One region of the Peribacillus sp. NPDC046944 genome, then DNA from elsewhere that is predicted to be linked to it. Evidence: riboswitches for the same ligand, from Rfam matches in the RefSeq annotation. Region 1 holds a riboswitch; the other holds the start of a gene.

Region 1 (7,711 bases):
TGGCGTTTTAATGGGGAGAGAGTGAAGTGCTTGGCAGACTATGAATAGGATTTTGTAAGATATGTAGAATCTATGGTTATAACTATTTGATATGGAAAAGTGCGGCCAAGAGTATAAAGAGAAACCAGTAGTCAAGTTTCCGGAATGAGGTTAGGGCGTGTGGAAAAACAATAGAGCATGGTTTAATAAAAGAATGAAGAACAGAAAGTTAGTTCACCCATGTTTCTGCTCTTCCAATTGAGGTGATGTCTGCTAAATTCACCATTTATTTTAGATTTTCTAGGTATTTTTCCAAATCCTTATCAACTATGAAAACTTCGATCCGTTCTCCCGTTTTGGTACTAATGTCACTGTGTGAAGAAAGGACTTTACAACCTGTTAGATCCTCAACAATTTTTTCATAATCCTGACTGTACATTTCACGTAGAAGAGAGCGCATTTTTTTTACAAGCTTCTTTCCAGAATCCTGACTGACAAGGTGTTTTTCTTCGACAGTCAACACTCCTTTAAAACGAGTGATCAGCATGTCATTAATAATGTAGGTTTTAACTTCTTGTGGACCTCTGCCTATTAAATCACGCTGGAATTTAATGAATGCTGCACTAATTTCGGCTTCAATTTTCTTTTTTTGGTTTAACATAATGCCTCCGATTTTTTTCATCGATCGTATATGGGATTCATCATAATGCCGGATTCAAGTTTTTGTCAATACAAGTTTGTATATATATTAAAATATTAGAAATATATAGGATTAATGAGTAAATAATACTTTTAATTGGAAAAACGGAAGTATATGGTAAAATATGAATCTATTTGCGAATATATGGAACTTTAATGAGGTTTACAAAGGTTTGCTGATGAGCGTAGAATATGCTCATCAATAAAAATTTGATATCGGCCAAATCTCAAGTAATTGAGAACGGAGGACCCACTATTTATGGGGTTAATTCTGCATTTGCAGAAGGGATGTGAACTCTTTCGCCATCCTACCCGTCAGCTAACTTCGTCGGCTAAAGCGAAGGAGGTCATAAGACCACCTTGATCCAGGAGGCTTTTTTGTTGTGTTTGTAGCAAAATGGCAACCTGTCATTTCAGTAGGTCTTTTTATTATGCCTATAATTACATGAAAAGGTTTCTTGGAAGACAGATCGCAAAGAGCGCTGAAAAGCTTGCTGGGCGATAAGTAGACCAATGAGTACTTTTTCTCCACTAATACTGTTTGCTTTTGCAAATATTCTTGTTTGGATTGTGAATCATTTTTTTCACTATTGAAACTAGGATAGCCATGCAATGCGAACTATTGGAGAAAGGGTAAGCATTGGTCTATTTTTTGTGTTTTTTTTGGCACCAATTTCTCCACTAATCGTGAAGGAGGTAAATTGTAAAGATTTTTAAAAAAGTGAAAGGAAGGTTCGGATGGATGCTATAACAATCTTTCTAATGGGTACACCCTTTTTACTTTTCTATGGATTCATTCATTTTTGTAACAAAGTTATAACGAAAAAAGGAGAGTAGTAGAACATGTTATTCATTCTTATTGTCGGGGCGGTTACCGTGTATTTAATTCATGCTTTATTATACCCAGAGAAATATTAATAGAACGATAACGGAGGAAATGTAAATGGATTTTTTACAAATCAGTATGGTGTTGTTTTTGGTAGTGATCCTAGCCATACCATTGGCCCAATATTTAGCGGCAGTATATTCCCTTGAAACCACAAGGCAAGATCGTATGTTCGGGTGGTTAGAACGAGGCATATTTAAAATATCTGGTATTAAGACATTTGATATGAATTGGAAGCAATATGCACAGGCATTACTCCTAAGTAACTTAGTCATGTTTGTCATCTCATACATGATTGTACGGCTTCAGGGAGTTTTACCGGGTAATCCAAGTGAGATAGCCAACATGGAACCGTTATTGGCATTCAATACGGCAGCAAGCTTTCTTACTAATACCAATTTACAGCACTATAGCGGAGAATCCGGACTTTCGTATTTATCACAAATGGTTGTCATCATCTTCTTGATGTTCACGACACCAGCAACCGGTCTTTCCTTATGCATCGCTTTTTTCAGGGGTTTGACCGGTCAGAGGAGTTTAGGGAACTTTTATGTAGATTTAATTCGTTCGATCACTCGGGTGCTACTGCCTCTCTCCATTTTTGTCAGTTTGGTTCTGGTATCCCAGGGGGTACCACAGACCCTTGGTTCTACGGTAATGGCTACTACGTTAGAGGGAGCCACCCAACATATTGGAAGAGGACCTGTGGCTGCATTGGAGTCAATAAAGCACCTTGGCACAAACGGCGGTGGATTCTTCGGTGTCAACTCGGCGCATCCATTTGAGAACCCTAATGGATTTACGAATGTATTAGAGATTTTATCGATGTTTCTCATTCCTGCTGCCCTTCCATTAACATTCGGATATATGGCGAAAAATAACAAACAAGGATGGATCTTATTTTCAGCAATGGGACTCATGATGCTTGTCTTCCTAAATGTGAATTATGCTAGTGAACAAAATGGAAATCCTAAATTGGAGGCAATAGGCCTTTCACAAGAGAGTGGAAACTTGGAAGGGAAAGAAGTGCGATTTGGGATGGCTCAGAGTTCCCTATTTACAACGGTGACTACAGCTGCCACTACAGGTTCAGTTAATAATATGCATGATACGCTGACGCCGCTCGGGAGTATAGCGCCACTGGCCATGATGATGCTGAACTGTGTATTTGGCGGTGATGGGGTAGGCACGATGAACATTCTTGTGTATTCCATATTGGCTGTATTCATTGCTGGACTGATGGTCGGGCGTACACCAGAGTTTTTAGGTAAGAAAATTGAAGGGCCGGAAATGAAATTAATAGCCATGACGATCCTTCTACATCCGTTAATCATTTTGGTACCATCTGCTATTGCACTAACGGCACAGATGGGGACATCGGCCATTTCAAATCCAGGTTTCCATGGGCTCTCTCAAATTGTATATGAGTTTACTTCAGCTGCAGCCAATAACGGTTCTGGTTTCGAGGGCTTAGGGGATAATACACCTTTTTGGAACATTTCCACAGGTTTGGTCATGTTGTTTGGCCGTTATTTTTCCATGATAGCCATGATTGCTGTTGCTGGGTCATTACTTGCTAAAAAACGTGTTCCAGAGACGATGGGTACATTTAAAACAGATAATCCTACATTCCTTGTCATTCTTTTATGTACGGTATTAATTATTGGAGCTTTGACTTTCTTCCCAGTGATTACCCTAGGACCTGTCGCAGAATGGTTAACGATTAGATAAACGATGAAAAGGAGTAGTACAGATGAATACGATGCGTAATGGAAAAGTAAATAATGAAATGCTTTTTGAAGCAATAAAAGATGCTTTCAAAAAAATGAATCCCAGAGCCATGGCACGAAATCCAGTCATGTTTGTGGTGGAAATAGGATTTGTCTTGACCCTTTTTCTAACTATATTTCCCGATTTATTTGGTGGAATATCAGATAGGGGATATACCAGTGCAGTGACTTTCATTTTGCTCCTAACGATCCTGTTTGCCAACTTTGCTGAAGCATTAGCGGAAGGTCGTGGTAAAGCACAAGCGGATAGTCTGAAAAAGACAAAGCTTGATTCAAAAGCAAAGTTAATCCAAAAAGATGGATCTGTAAAGATAATCGATGCCACGGAACTGAAAAAAGGTGACATGGTTTTAGTGGAGGCCAATGATTTAATTCCTAGTGATGGAGATGTCATTGAAGGGGTGGCTGCTGTTGACGAATCGGCCATAACTGGTGAATCCGCGAATGTCATAAAAGAACCGGGTGGAGACTTCAGTTCTGTTACTGGAGGAACAAAAGTAATGAGTGACTATATAAAAATAAAAGTTAGTAGTGATCCGGGGGAGTCATTCCTGGATCGAATGATTGACTTGGTAGAAGGAGCTAAACGGCAAAAAACACCGAATGAAATTGCACTTAGTACACTCCTTGTGAGTTTGACGCTTATCTTTTTGCTTGTTTGCGTGACACTCGTACCTATTGCTTCCTATATTAAAGTGACATTGCCAATCGCAACTTTGGTGGCATTATTGGTATGTTTGATCCCAACAACCATAGGGGGTCTTCTTTCAGCGATAGGCATAGCTGGAATGGACAGAGTGACACAATTCAATGTGATTGCCAAATCGGGCAAATCGGTAGAAGCTGCAGGAGACATCAATACTATCATTCTCGATAAAACAGGCACGATCACACATGGTAACCGGATGGCTCATGCCTTGCTGCCAGTACAGGGTGTGAATCAGAAGGAACTTACTACATTCGCAGCCTATTCATCCTTACATGATGAGACACCGGAAGGCCGCTCTGTTGTCGAATTTGCCAAAAGATCAGGATTACTTGAAAAAGAATTAGAAAAAAGTGACTCGGAAGGCATTGACTTTACGGCAGAAACGAGGATGAGCGGGACAGATTTTTCCGATGGAAGAATCGTCAGAAAAGGTGCCGTCGATTCAATAAAGAACTATATAAAGCAAGAAGGCGGAAACATTCCCAGCGATTTGCAAGACATTAGTGATGAAGTAGCAAGCCAAGGGGGAACGCCCTTAGTAGTCGCAGAAGGAAATCGGATCCTAGGTGTCATTTATTTGAAAGATACCGTTAAAGCAGGTATGAAAGAGCGATTTGATGAATTGAGGAAAATGGGCATCAAAACCGTCATGTGTACCGGAGATAATCCTTTAACGGCCGCGACGATCGCGAAAGAAGCCGGGGTAGACGATTACATTGCAGAGGCAAAGCCGGAAGATAAAATTGCCGTAATTAAGCGTGAACAAGCGGAAGGCAAACTTGTCGCGATGACCGGGGATGGCACGAACGATGCCCCTGCATTGGCACAGGCAGATGTGGGGCTAGCAATGAATACAGGAACAAATGCAGCCAAAGAAGCAGCAAACATGGTGGATCTGGATTCAGATCCTACAAAAATCATTGAAGTCGTGGCGATTGGAAAACAGTTGCTCATGACACGTGGAGCATTAACAACGTTCAGCATTGCCAATGATGTGGCTAAATACTTTGCGATCATACCAGCTATGTTCATGCTGGCTATCCCACAAATGAATACATTAAATATAATGGGATTAGCCACACCGCAAAGTGCGATATTATCAGCATTGATATTCAATGCCATTATTATCCCGCTCCTGATCCCGTTAGCCATGAAGGGTGTAAAATATGTTCCGATGAGCGCTTCAAGATTATTAACTAAGAATTTGTTCCTTTATGGATTAGGCGGAGTGGTCGTTCCTTTCATTGGCATTAAATGTATAGACCTAATACTTGAACTGTTTAAAGTAGCTTAAAATCAAATATAAGGGTGAGAATAGATGTTGAAAAATATACGTGTAGTTTTGGTGCTATTCATGATATGTGGTATGGCTTATCCGTTACTCATAACAGGACTTTCACAAGTGATGATGCCTGCACAAGCTGAAGGCAGCTTAATTAAAAATGAAAAAGGGAAAATCATCGGGTCAGAATTAATTGGTCAATCTTTTGAAGAGGCTGGCTATTTTCATGGCCGGGTTTCTTCTATAGAATACGACGCTGCAGGTTCAGGGTCGCCAAACTATTCACCATCTAATGAAGAAATGATCAAACGAACCAAAAGTGAAATGTCTGAATTTCTAAAAGCGAATCCTTCTATTAAAAAAGAGGAAATACCTTCTGACTTGATGACAAACTCTGGGTCAGGTCTTGATCCAAATATTTCTCCAAGAGGAGCACTTGTTCAGGTTCCGCGTATCGCAAAAGAGAGGGATATATCTGAACAAAGTTTATATAATCTAGTCGAAGAAAATACGGAAAATCGTTCATTTGGACTTTTCGGCGAACCTCATATTAATGTGTTGAAATTAAATATTGCTTTGGATGATCTAAAATAATCGAGTTTAGGAGAGTTCTATTCACTCTCCTATTAATCTAGAAAGGAATCTGGGGGTAGTTATATGAACGAACACTTTCGAAGGAAAACACCAGATGAAATTCTACAATCTATTTCCGACATCAAAAAAGGCAGACTGAAGATTATACTCGGATCTGTTAGTGGGTCCGGAAAAACCTATCATTTGCTTATGGAAGGAAATGAGTTGAAAGGGCGTGGTATTGACGTAGTTATCGGGATTATTAGTGATGGGTGTAACCAAATGACAATGGAGCAAGTGGGTTGCCTAGAGGCAGTGCCCACAATTGAATGGAAGAGTAATGGACTTATCAGGCAAGATTTACATGTAGATGAAATTCAAAAAAGAAATCCTGAAGTGGTTTTAGTTGACCAGTTAGCTCACAAAAACCGGCCGTCTGCTAAAAATCCGACTAGATTAGAAGATGTTATGGAATTAATAAAAAGTGATATCAGCGTTATCACAACAATAAATATTTATGAATTGAAAGGAGTAAAGAAAGTTGCTGAACACCTACTGAATCTCCCGCTTCATGTAAGTGAGATCCTACCCGAGAATACGTTGACGCTGGCTGACGAAGTACGCCTCCTGGATGTGACACCCGAAGCAATACTTAAACGTCTGCTAGAAGGAAAAATCATGGAAAACAACAAGAAAACAGAAGCCGATATGAAACTATATAATCGAGATAACTTAGCGGTTCTTAGGGAGCTGTCACTCCGTTTTTTGGCTGGAGAAGTAGAAGAAGATCTTACTGAACATAGAGAACAGGAAGGGTTAATGGGACCATCAGGTGCTTCTGAACGAATCTTGGTATGTGTACAATACCATTGGAATGGCTCCATTTTAATTCGAAGAGGCGATCAAATAGCCAAACGATTAGGCGGAGATTTAGTGGTGGTTAGCTTTATTCTAAGTCAGAAAGAGCTATCTAAAGAGGAGTCGTTATTTAAAAGTTCTATACAAAAACTTATCATAAAGCTAAATGGGAAGTTTGAAGAAAGAGCCATAAACGGGGGTGATATTGCAAAAGAAATCGTTGGGTATGCCATGAAGCACTATATAACCCGGATTATCCTGGGTCAATCCAAAAGGACGAGATGGGAAGAAATCATCCATGGTTCTATAGTCAATAAGATATTGGGCCAAACGAAAAACATTGATGTATGTGTTGTAGCGGATAGGACAAAAGGAGAAGGGGAAAGGGTATTGCCTGCCGTTCAGTCAAAAAAAAAGAAAAAGAATCCATACCGAAGACTCTCGTCTGAAGAAATAAAAGAAAAAATACAGGGAGTGAAAAGAGGAACATTAAAGGTGTATATTGGTTCTGCTCCTGGCGTAGGGAAAACATATACCATGCTGAGGGAGGCCAATCAATTAAAGAAAAGTGAAATTGATATTGTGATTGGATTATTGGAGACACATGGTCGTAAAGAAACGGCTTCCCAAGTTGACACGTTAGAAACAATACCCCGGAAACAGGTTCCGTATAAGAACGTCTTGTTAGAGGAAATGGATCTTGACAGAATCATCATCCGTAATCCTGAAGTTGTGCTGGTAGATGAATTGGCTCATACAAATGTGCCAGGAAGTAAAAACCAAAAACGTTATCAAGACGTTATGAACATATTGGAGTCTGGGATATCCGTTATTTCTACTATGAATATTCAACATGTAGAAAGCTTGAATGATAGTGTAGAGCAAATTACAGGGGTTCGCGTACGTGAAACGGTTCCTGACAGGATTCTACAATT
Region 2 (7,711 bases), on a different contig from region 1:
AAATCGTACTCCCCACCATCATATTGATGTTTCAATAATAAGATGGAATTCAAGCTATGCGGTAAGGAATAGGAGAATTCTCGAAAATTAAGGCCATTAAAAAGGACAAATCTTTCGGAAGCCTGCATATGCATATATAAGATGTCATTACCTTCATTTTTCATGATTATATTCCCTCCGAGCCTTTCATCAATAGTTCTATTTTATCAAACTTTTTAATATTCACGAAGTGTATATAAAATAGTAGTAAAAATAAGAAACTAGACAGGCAGTAATTTCCATATTATAGTAAAAATAAAAGCTTGGAGGATGAATGATGGATAAAATAGAAAAAGACGATTTCATCAATCACTTGCAGGAAGACGCTGTCGCCGATTCATCAAAAAATTGGGGTCTTTGGGAACTCGAAAAATTTGCATTCGATAAATACTTTCATCAAGCCGACTCCATCCTTGATATTGGATGCAGTACAGGGAGGACGACCTTTGCTCTATACAAGAATGGGTTTCATCATATAACCGGACTGGACCCTTCACCCTCCAAGATTCAAGAAGCCCGGAAGTTTTCACAAGATGAAAATATGGAGATTCCATTCTTTCTTGGGAATGCCACGGAAATCCCTTTCAACGACTCGTCATTCGACCATGCACTCTTTTCCTTTCATGGTTTAATGAAAATCCCTCAACGAAAAAACCGCATTCTCGCTTTGAAAGAAATCAAACGCATACTTAGACCAGGAGGCCGTTTCCTATTCACCACACCGATTCGCGACAGTAATGAAAGGTATCTTAATTTTTGGGAACAGGAAGAAATGATTTGGTGTGATAGTAAACAGGATGAACGGCTATATGAGTTCGGTGATATCTTCACAAAGGGAAAGTCTCACCAAGAAGAGGCCTATCTCCATATCCCGAGTCAGCAGGAAGTCCTTGATTGCCTAGAAGAAGCCCAACTGACTGTTTTGGAAACCTTTCACCAAGATTCATTTAATGAAAGCGTTATGGCTATGAACTTTTCCCCTGACTCCCATTTCTGGATCGTCCATCAATAAGTTGTTTTCGACTTTCATCTGAATACAAAAAAACTCCAGAGTGCAATCACCCTGGAGTTTTGACTTATATTAAGAAGCCTGTTCGAGTTTTCCTTTTTCGGCAGGAGGGTTGAATTGACCTTCCCACTTGGAAATAACGATGGCTGCTAAAGAGTTACCAATAACGTTTACTACAGTACGACCCATATCAAGGATACGGTCAATACCTGCTATGAAGGCAAGTCCTTCAATTGGGATGCCCACCGTACCTAATGTTGCTAAAAGTACAACGAAGGATACGCCCGGTACACCGGCAATTCCTTTAGAGGTAATCATCAACACTAACATTAGCGTTATTTGCTCATAAGCACTTAGATGTATGCCGTACATTTGAGCAATGAAGATGGCTGCTAAAGCTTGGTATAATGTGGAACCATCTAGGTTGAATGAGTAACCAGTCGGAATAACAAAAGACGTAATATGTTTTGGACAACCGGCTTTCTCCATCTTCTCCATGATTCTTGGAAGAACCGCTTCTGAACTTGCTGTGGAAAATGCTAAGATCAATTCTTCTTTCAAAATGGCAATTAACTTAAAGATACTGAAGCCTACAAATTTTGCAATGAGCCCCAGGATGACAACTACGAAGAAAATCATCGTTCCGTATACGGAAAGGGCTAACTTTCCTAATGGGATTAGTGATGATAAACCGAATTTAGAGATTGTCACACCGATTAGTGCAAATACCCCAATCGGAGCAAATTTCATAACCATATTGGTTAGATTGAACATACCTTCCGCCGCACCTTGGAAGAAACGGAATACTGGTACTCCTTTTTCACCGATAGCTGCAATGCTTAGTCCAAACAAGACTGAGAAGAAAATGATTGCAAGCATATCGCCTTCTACCATTGCTTTAATCGGATTAGATGGGACAATATGAACGATTGTATCTATAAAGGATTCGTGTTGCTTAGTTTCTGCTGTGTCAACATAAGTGGAAATATCCGTTTGTTCAAGCTCACCCATATTTACGCCCGCGCCAGGCTGAATAATATTGGCAGATAATAAACCTACGCCTATTGCAACTAGTGTTACTACTATAAAGTAGGATAGTGACTTGGCACCTAATTTCCCTACTGATTTAATATCGCCCACGCCTGCAACTGCAACAATAAGGCTAGAAACGATAATTGGAACGACGATCATTTTAATCATACGTAGGAAGATATCACCTAATGGTTGTAGATAGCTTTGTGCCGTCTCACTTCCATAAAATATAGCACCTACGATAATTCCTAGAATTAAGCCAATGAATATTTGGCTTGCTAAACTCAGTTTGAATTTCTTCATTTAATTTCCTCACCTTCCATATAGTCTTTGATGTAAAAACATTTGTCTCGGTAAGGGAAACAAGATACTAATAAAAAGAGAAAAATTTTTCTGTATATTGAAAAACTTCTATCCTTACGCTTAAAAAAAAGACACCCTACGTGTCATTTTCCCTATTGGCGTGTTATTCACACATGTTCCCTCGAAGACGCTTACGGGGTTAGCTGTCGGGTTAGGAATCGGAAACACAATGGCCCTTTCATCTCTGAATTCACCCCTAGCGAATATAATCCGCAAAATTGGTTCCCCCGTTCTTTTTTATAAGATTAAGCGAGCTAACTTATATTAAAATATTATACTAAAAATATTAATCTGTAAATATATTTTCTTTCCCCACACTCCGAAAGTACAGAGGGGATTAAGAATATTGAGTGCTACGTGGGTTTACACTTATTGTTTAAATAGGTAATTAGTTTTAACAGTAAAAAATTATGGCCATTTTTGATTTAACTGAAAATTATTTTTCCAAAAATCCTAGTAAAATGTATCTAACTTTTTCCCTTTTGGATAGTTTCTTAAAAGTTGCAGAGTGAACCTTGTCCAATTTGAGCGGGGTAATGAAGTAAGAGTGGTTCTTCACTACCTTTTTCGGTTCTAAAAGGATGACATCTCCCACTGCTGGACCTTTAAGCATCTCTTGCTTCCCTTTTGCTTGAGCCCCTTTTGTAAAGTATTGTCGGTTCAAATGCCCTTTATTGGTCATTTTATAGACATGCGGCTGCTTCCGTTCATGTATCGCTTCTGTTGGAACAGTCGGGACTCCCGTCTTCACATTCGTTATAACGGTAAGGTCGACCTTTGAACCGTCTAATAGCGCTTCCTTATTCTCTGCTTCCGTTACAATTTCCGCTTCGAATGTATAGCGATTTTCATCCTTTAGGGTTGGCTCCTCTTTGGGATAAGGATGTATACGGCTGATGGTTCCGCCCAACCTCTTTTTCAAATCAGGAGAACTAGCTTTTATCTCCATCCCTACCTCTGCCTTCTTTAACTCTTCTTCAGAGAAGGAACCTTCGATGGCCATTTCTGTCGAAGCAATTGAAATAATCGGATTCGTTAAATTTTTATTGATCTTCTTCACGACACCATCCGCTTCACTTGTCGTCTCAACGGCATTGGTTTGCACCTCAATTGAGCTTAATTGTGCTTCTAGCATGACCACTTTTTCCTTCAAGCTATTTTTTTCAAGTTCCTGCTTGTACATCTCCTGCTCAATATTACTTTTAATTAAGTCTGAGGAAGAAGTGGTGATGTCTATATTTAGGTTCTTTTCTACTGTCTCATCGATAACCGTTTTGTTTGAATCCAGGGCCAGACCACTTTGATAAGCTTTCAACTTATTTATGTACTCATCAATTCCGACGATTTCTCCTTCGGTTGCGGCCTTTTCCGCTTCCAAATTATCTTTTAGTGCATCCAGTTCGGTTGTAGTGTATTCAAATAGGGATGTTCCAGCCGTTACCTCGTCCCCTTCGTGAACCAGGAATTTCTGAAAATCATTGTTTTTAGCATCAAAATAAACATCATATTCTTCTGCCGGTTTAAAGATTCCCTTTGTTTGAAATGTTTCAGTTATGGTATCTTTCTTAACTTGTGTCCATCTTTCGGTAAAAACGGTCCGTTCCACTTTACTGTCTTTTTTTTCAATCAAGTAAATATTACCCGATATCAAGGCCAAAGATGCTACTGATAGGGCTGCTAATTTCCACTTTTTCATTTTTCTCACCGCCTTATACGAATACGCCAACTTGTAGATATGCTAAAAATGCTTTAGCAAACCACGAGGCAATATAAAATAGAATGATCATTGATAAGACAAAGGCCTTGCTTCGTTCCGTATATACCTTCAAATAATAATATTGTAAAGAAATGATTAAAATTTGAAAAATGGTGATTTCACTAAAAAAATGAATAAAGTAATCGCTTCGAATGAAGTACTGGCTGATGACTCCAAGTGAAAAGGGGTTGGCATCATGCCCAATATCCATCAAAACAAAAAGGGGAATTAACAAAACCTTCTCCAGTAAGTGCAAACTAAGCGTAATCATTTGAACAATCACGGTTTTTATGTATGGGATATCCAATACTACCCAAAAGAATAAAGAAGCTAAAAAGATATAAATAGAAGGATAAAACAATCCTGCAATCATATTTCCAATTACAATCAGTAATTTTCCCGTTTCAAATTCACTTACATCCATCTTCGTAATATTTTTAGAAAATGATTCTGAACCAATTCCAAAATATCCACTTACTGAAAAAACTAAGACACTAAGAAAATATAATCCTATTAATTTCCAGAAAAGTCGTGTGACCGCTTCCGCATTTTGCAATTGGTAACGGCTTCTTTGCGGTTCAAAAATACCCTTTAACAATCGGACCTGGTATATCATGTATGTTCCTCCTGCAAAAAATGAAATATCATTTTATATTTTATCTTATTTTGTAAACAAATGCAGAAATAAGGAGGAATAAATATAAATATATACTCTTAATGCGTCTGATTCTGTTATACTCCTGAGCTAGGAGACAAAAAAGCAAGATGATGTTTCAGAACTTCTATCTGTGTAGGCGTCTGATTATAAATCTCTCCATCCATATCGACTTCGAGAGGTAATTCGGTTTCCACCTTCAATTTTCTTGCCTGGATATACATGACACCTGACTCTGAGCTGACACTTTCAGTCAACGAACTCTTCATGGCTAAGATCTCCCTAAATACACTTAGGCTCGATTCTTTCACGATGACGATATCAAACAGCCCATCGTCTGGCTGGACCATTGAAAAAGGCATTGAATTCGTTCCGATAAAATTACCATTCAAGACTAAAATCATGACAGCTTTTCCTTCGACACACGTTTCATCATATTCGACTCTAAAAGGAAACGGTTCTTGATCGCCTATCGTTCTAATTGCACTTAAAAAATAACCAATCTTCCCGAATTTACTTTTTTCTTGTTCATCTATATTGTTTGACGTATCGGTAATCAGTCCAATACCCCAAAAATTCAAAAGGTAATGATCGTCCGCCTTCCCCACATCGATCATACGGACATTTCCGTTCACTATAGTTTCCGCCGCACGACGGATATTTTGAGGTATTTCCAAGGTTCTGGAGAAATCATTGCACGTCCCTCCAGGTAATATTCCCAAAAGCGGTCGATGTTCGAGTGGAGAAAGACCATTCACACATTCATGCACCGTTCCATCTCCTCCCAGAACGAATACTACGTCCATACCTTCTCCATATTCCGAACAAAACTTGTCAGCATCACCCTTTTCCTTGGTCTGAAGAATAAGAAATTCATCAATTTGGGGTGTCAGAATAGGGAGACATTCCTCTAATGCCTTTTCCACCTTACTATTTCCTGCACATTCGTTATAGATCAGCATTCCTTTTTTCCATCTCATATCCTGTTCCCCCCCGTTTAATGAATAGCTACGCTACGCTTCCCTTTACTTTTTCCTTTTTTCCTCCTTTTAAAACTCAATCATGAATAGTTGAAGCAATTAAATTATTAATATGAAGAAAGACGTATAAAAAATAAAAAAAAGAGGCGGCAGCCCCTTCCAAAACGTCATGAGTGTATATGCAAATGATCTTTCATTAATATGATGAGCTTGGAACAAAGGGTACTTCTAGTCTCGTCCTTTTCCACATAAAGCAAAAAACCTTCCAAGATGACACCATTTGGTCTTTTTTTAAAAAGACCTCTCTAATCACCTCTAAAGCCTCTGTATCTTTACCAGTCCCATATCCTGCTCCATCCCCCGACTTCATCCTTAAGAGTTTATCTATCGTCAGGTCAATCTACGCTTTAGGGTCAAGTACATACGCTGAACAGTCAGGTCCAGGTAACTGATTCAATAAAGGATCGTCGCCCTTCAGTAACCCTCTATGATTGAATCTAACCAATTCAATAAGAAAATTGGCAACATACTTATGCTTATGGGGATTATGTTAACTGGGTTTATTTCCTCATAATTAATGTTTACCTGGCAAGTAGCTAAAAAAAGGTGTTTTTCCATTCCTAATTGAATAGTTAGTATATGAACGTTATAAGGGGATATTAAAATGGTAAAAATACTTAGAAAAAGCGCTATATATAGTTTTTTTTATGGGAATAGGTATAGGAATTTTATTTGTAAGGTATGAACAAGTTACACGAGTGAGTTTTGATGTGACTGAAACATCCTATTTGTCTACCATGGAATACATAATTATCTTGCTTAAATATGGTGTAATAACAGCTATACTTGGTTTGTTATTTGGATGGTATAGATATAATAAGCAAAAAAAAGCTGTTTAAGATGTTCATAAAACGGTACATTAGGTAATTCCGTTATTAACTTCACCAGGTACTGATACCGAAGAAAGGCGAGCAATCAACCCAATCAAAAAATTCATAAATAATGGGTTTTGCTTCCATTCATTACTGCTTTAAGCTTGAGCAGGGTTTTCTTAAGTGAATTTTAAGATACCATGTAAAAAGTGAGGCAGTTTGTCATGGAGGAAAGTGCTAAACAAACCCGAAAATTTATTTTTCTGGGTTCTTTGCTTTCTTTATTATAATTATTCTGCCTGCATTTTCTTTTTAAACATTGCAATTGCTACTACCGATATGATGATGGCATAACCAAGCACCCACCAGATATGAGGGGAAATATCACCGTATTCACCAGTAAGAGCAGCTTTTCCCATTTCGACTGCATGAACAAATGGTAAAATAAATGCAACGTCTTTGAATAGGCCACCAATCAGGTTTAAGTCAATCCATGCGCCCGAAAGCCATGCAGATAAATTGGTCAGTAGTGCTCCACAAATACCTACAGCTGCTCTTTCACTTAACAGCGTTCCACATAATAGCCCAATCCCTATAAAAATAATTGATGTTGGAATGAGTAAAGCTAGTGCCACAATCATAGAAAGAGAGATGGCTAACCCCATAAACATCGCAACAATATAACAAAAAATCCCCTGTACAATCGACATCATTAGTAAAGGTAAAGAATAGCCCATAATAAAATCTGTTGATGTCATAGGTGTTGTGAAAAGCCTTGTTAAAAATGAGCTTGCTCGGTCTTTCGATAAAACTTGTGCGGCAAAGAGAGCCATAAAGGATAGACCAAATACCGCGATACCAGGAGTTAGTGAATCAACATTAAAAAGATCAACTGGAATGCTACGATTAATTGCGGATAACAGCAGTAATAACACAACCGGGAAGCCGATTCCAAAACAGAGTGATAGTGGGTCCCTTAAAATTTCCTTTGTCGTTCTGTTTGCA

What was found. Region 1 has a riboswitch for cyclic di-AMP ahead of ACQKIC_RS15265 (potassium-transporting ATPase subunit F). Riboswitches for the same ligand answer to the same signal wherever they lie in the genome.
Region 2: it holds a riboswitch for cyclic di-AMP, as region 1 does, so the genes downstream of both, ACQKIC_RS20155 (cation:dicarboxylate symporter family transporter) here and ACQKIC_RS15265 (potassium-transporting ATPase subunit F) in region 1, are expected to answer to the same signal.

What each region holds. Positions count from the first base shown of each region.
Region 1 is NZ_JBNNML010000008.1:54,916-62,626, forward strand. Features, by position in the region: gene ACQKIC_RS15260 (DUF2294 domain-containing protein) at 266-661, opposite strand; cyclic di-AMP (ydaO/yuaA leader) riboswitch at 887-1,027, shown strand; gene ACQKIC_RS15265 (potassium-transporting ATPase subunit F) at 1,522-1,596, shown strand; gene kdpA (potassium-transporting ATPase subunit KdpA) at 1,622-3,295, shown strand; gene kdpB (potassium-transporting ATPase subunit KdpB) at 3,318-5,357, shown strand; gene kdpC (potassium-transporting ATPase subunit KdpC) at 5,382-5,939, shown strand; gene ACQKIC_RS15285 (histidine kinase) at 6,003-7,711, shown strand, end outside.
Region 2 is NZ_JBNNML010000019.1:25,898-33,608, forward strand. Features, by position in the region: gene ACQKIC_RS20145 (hypothetical protein) at 1-164, opposite strand, end outside; gene ACQKIC_RS20150 (class I SAM-dependent methyltransferase) at 317-1,051, shown strand; gene ACQKIC_RS20155 (cation:dicarboxylate symporter family transporter) at 1,121-2,383, opposite strand; cyclic di-AMP (ydaO/yuaA leader) riboswitch at 2,557-2,705, opposite strand; gene ACQKIC_RS20160 (efflux RND transporter periplasmic adaptor subunit) at 2,880-4,139, opposite strand; gene ACQKIC_RS20165 (hypothetical protein) at 4,153-4,815, opposite strand; gene ACQKIC_RS20170 (diacylglycerol/lipid kinase family protein) at 4,932-5,834, opposite strand; gene ACQKIC_RS20175 (ABC transporter permease) at 6,997-7,711, opposite strand, start outside.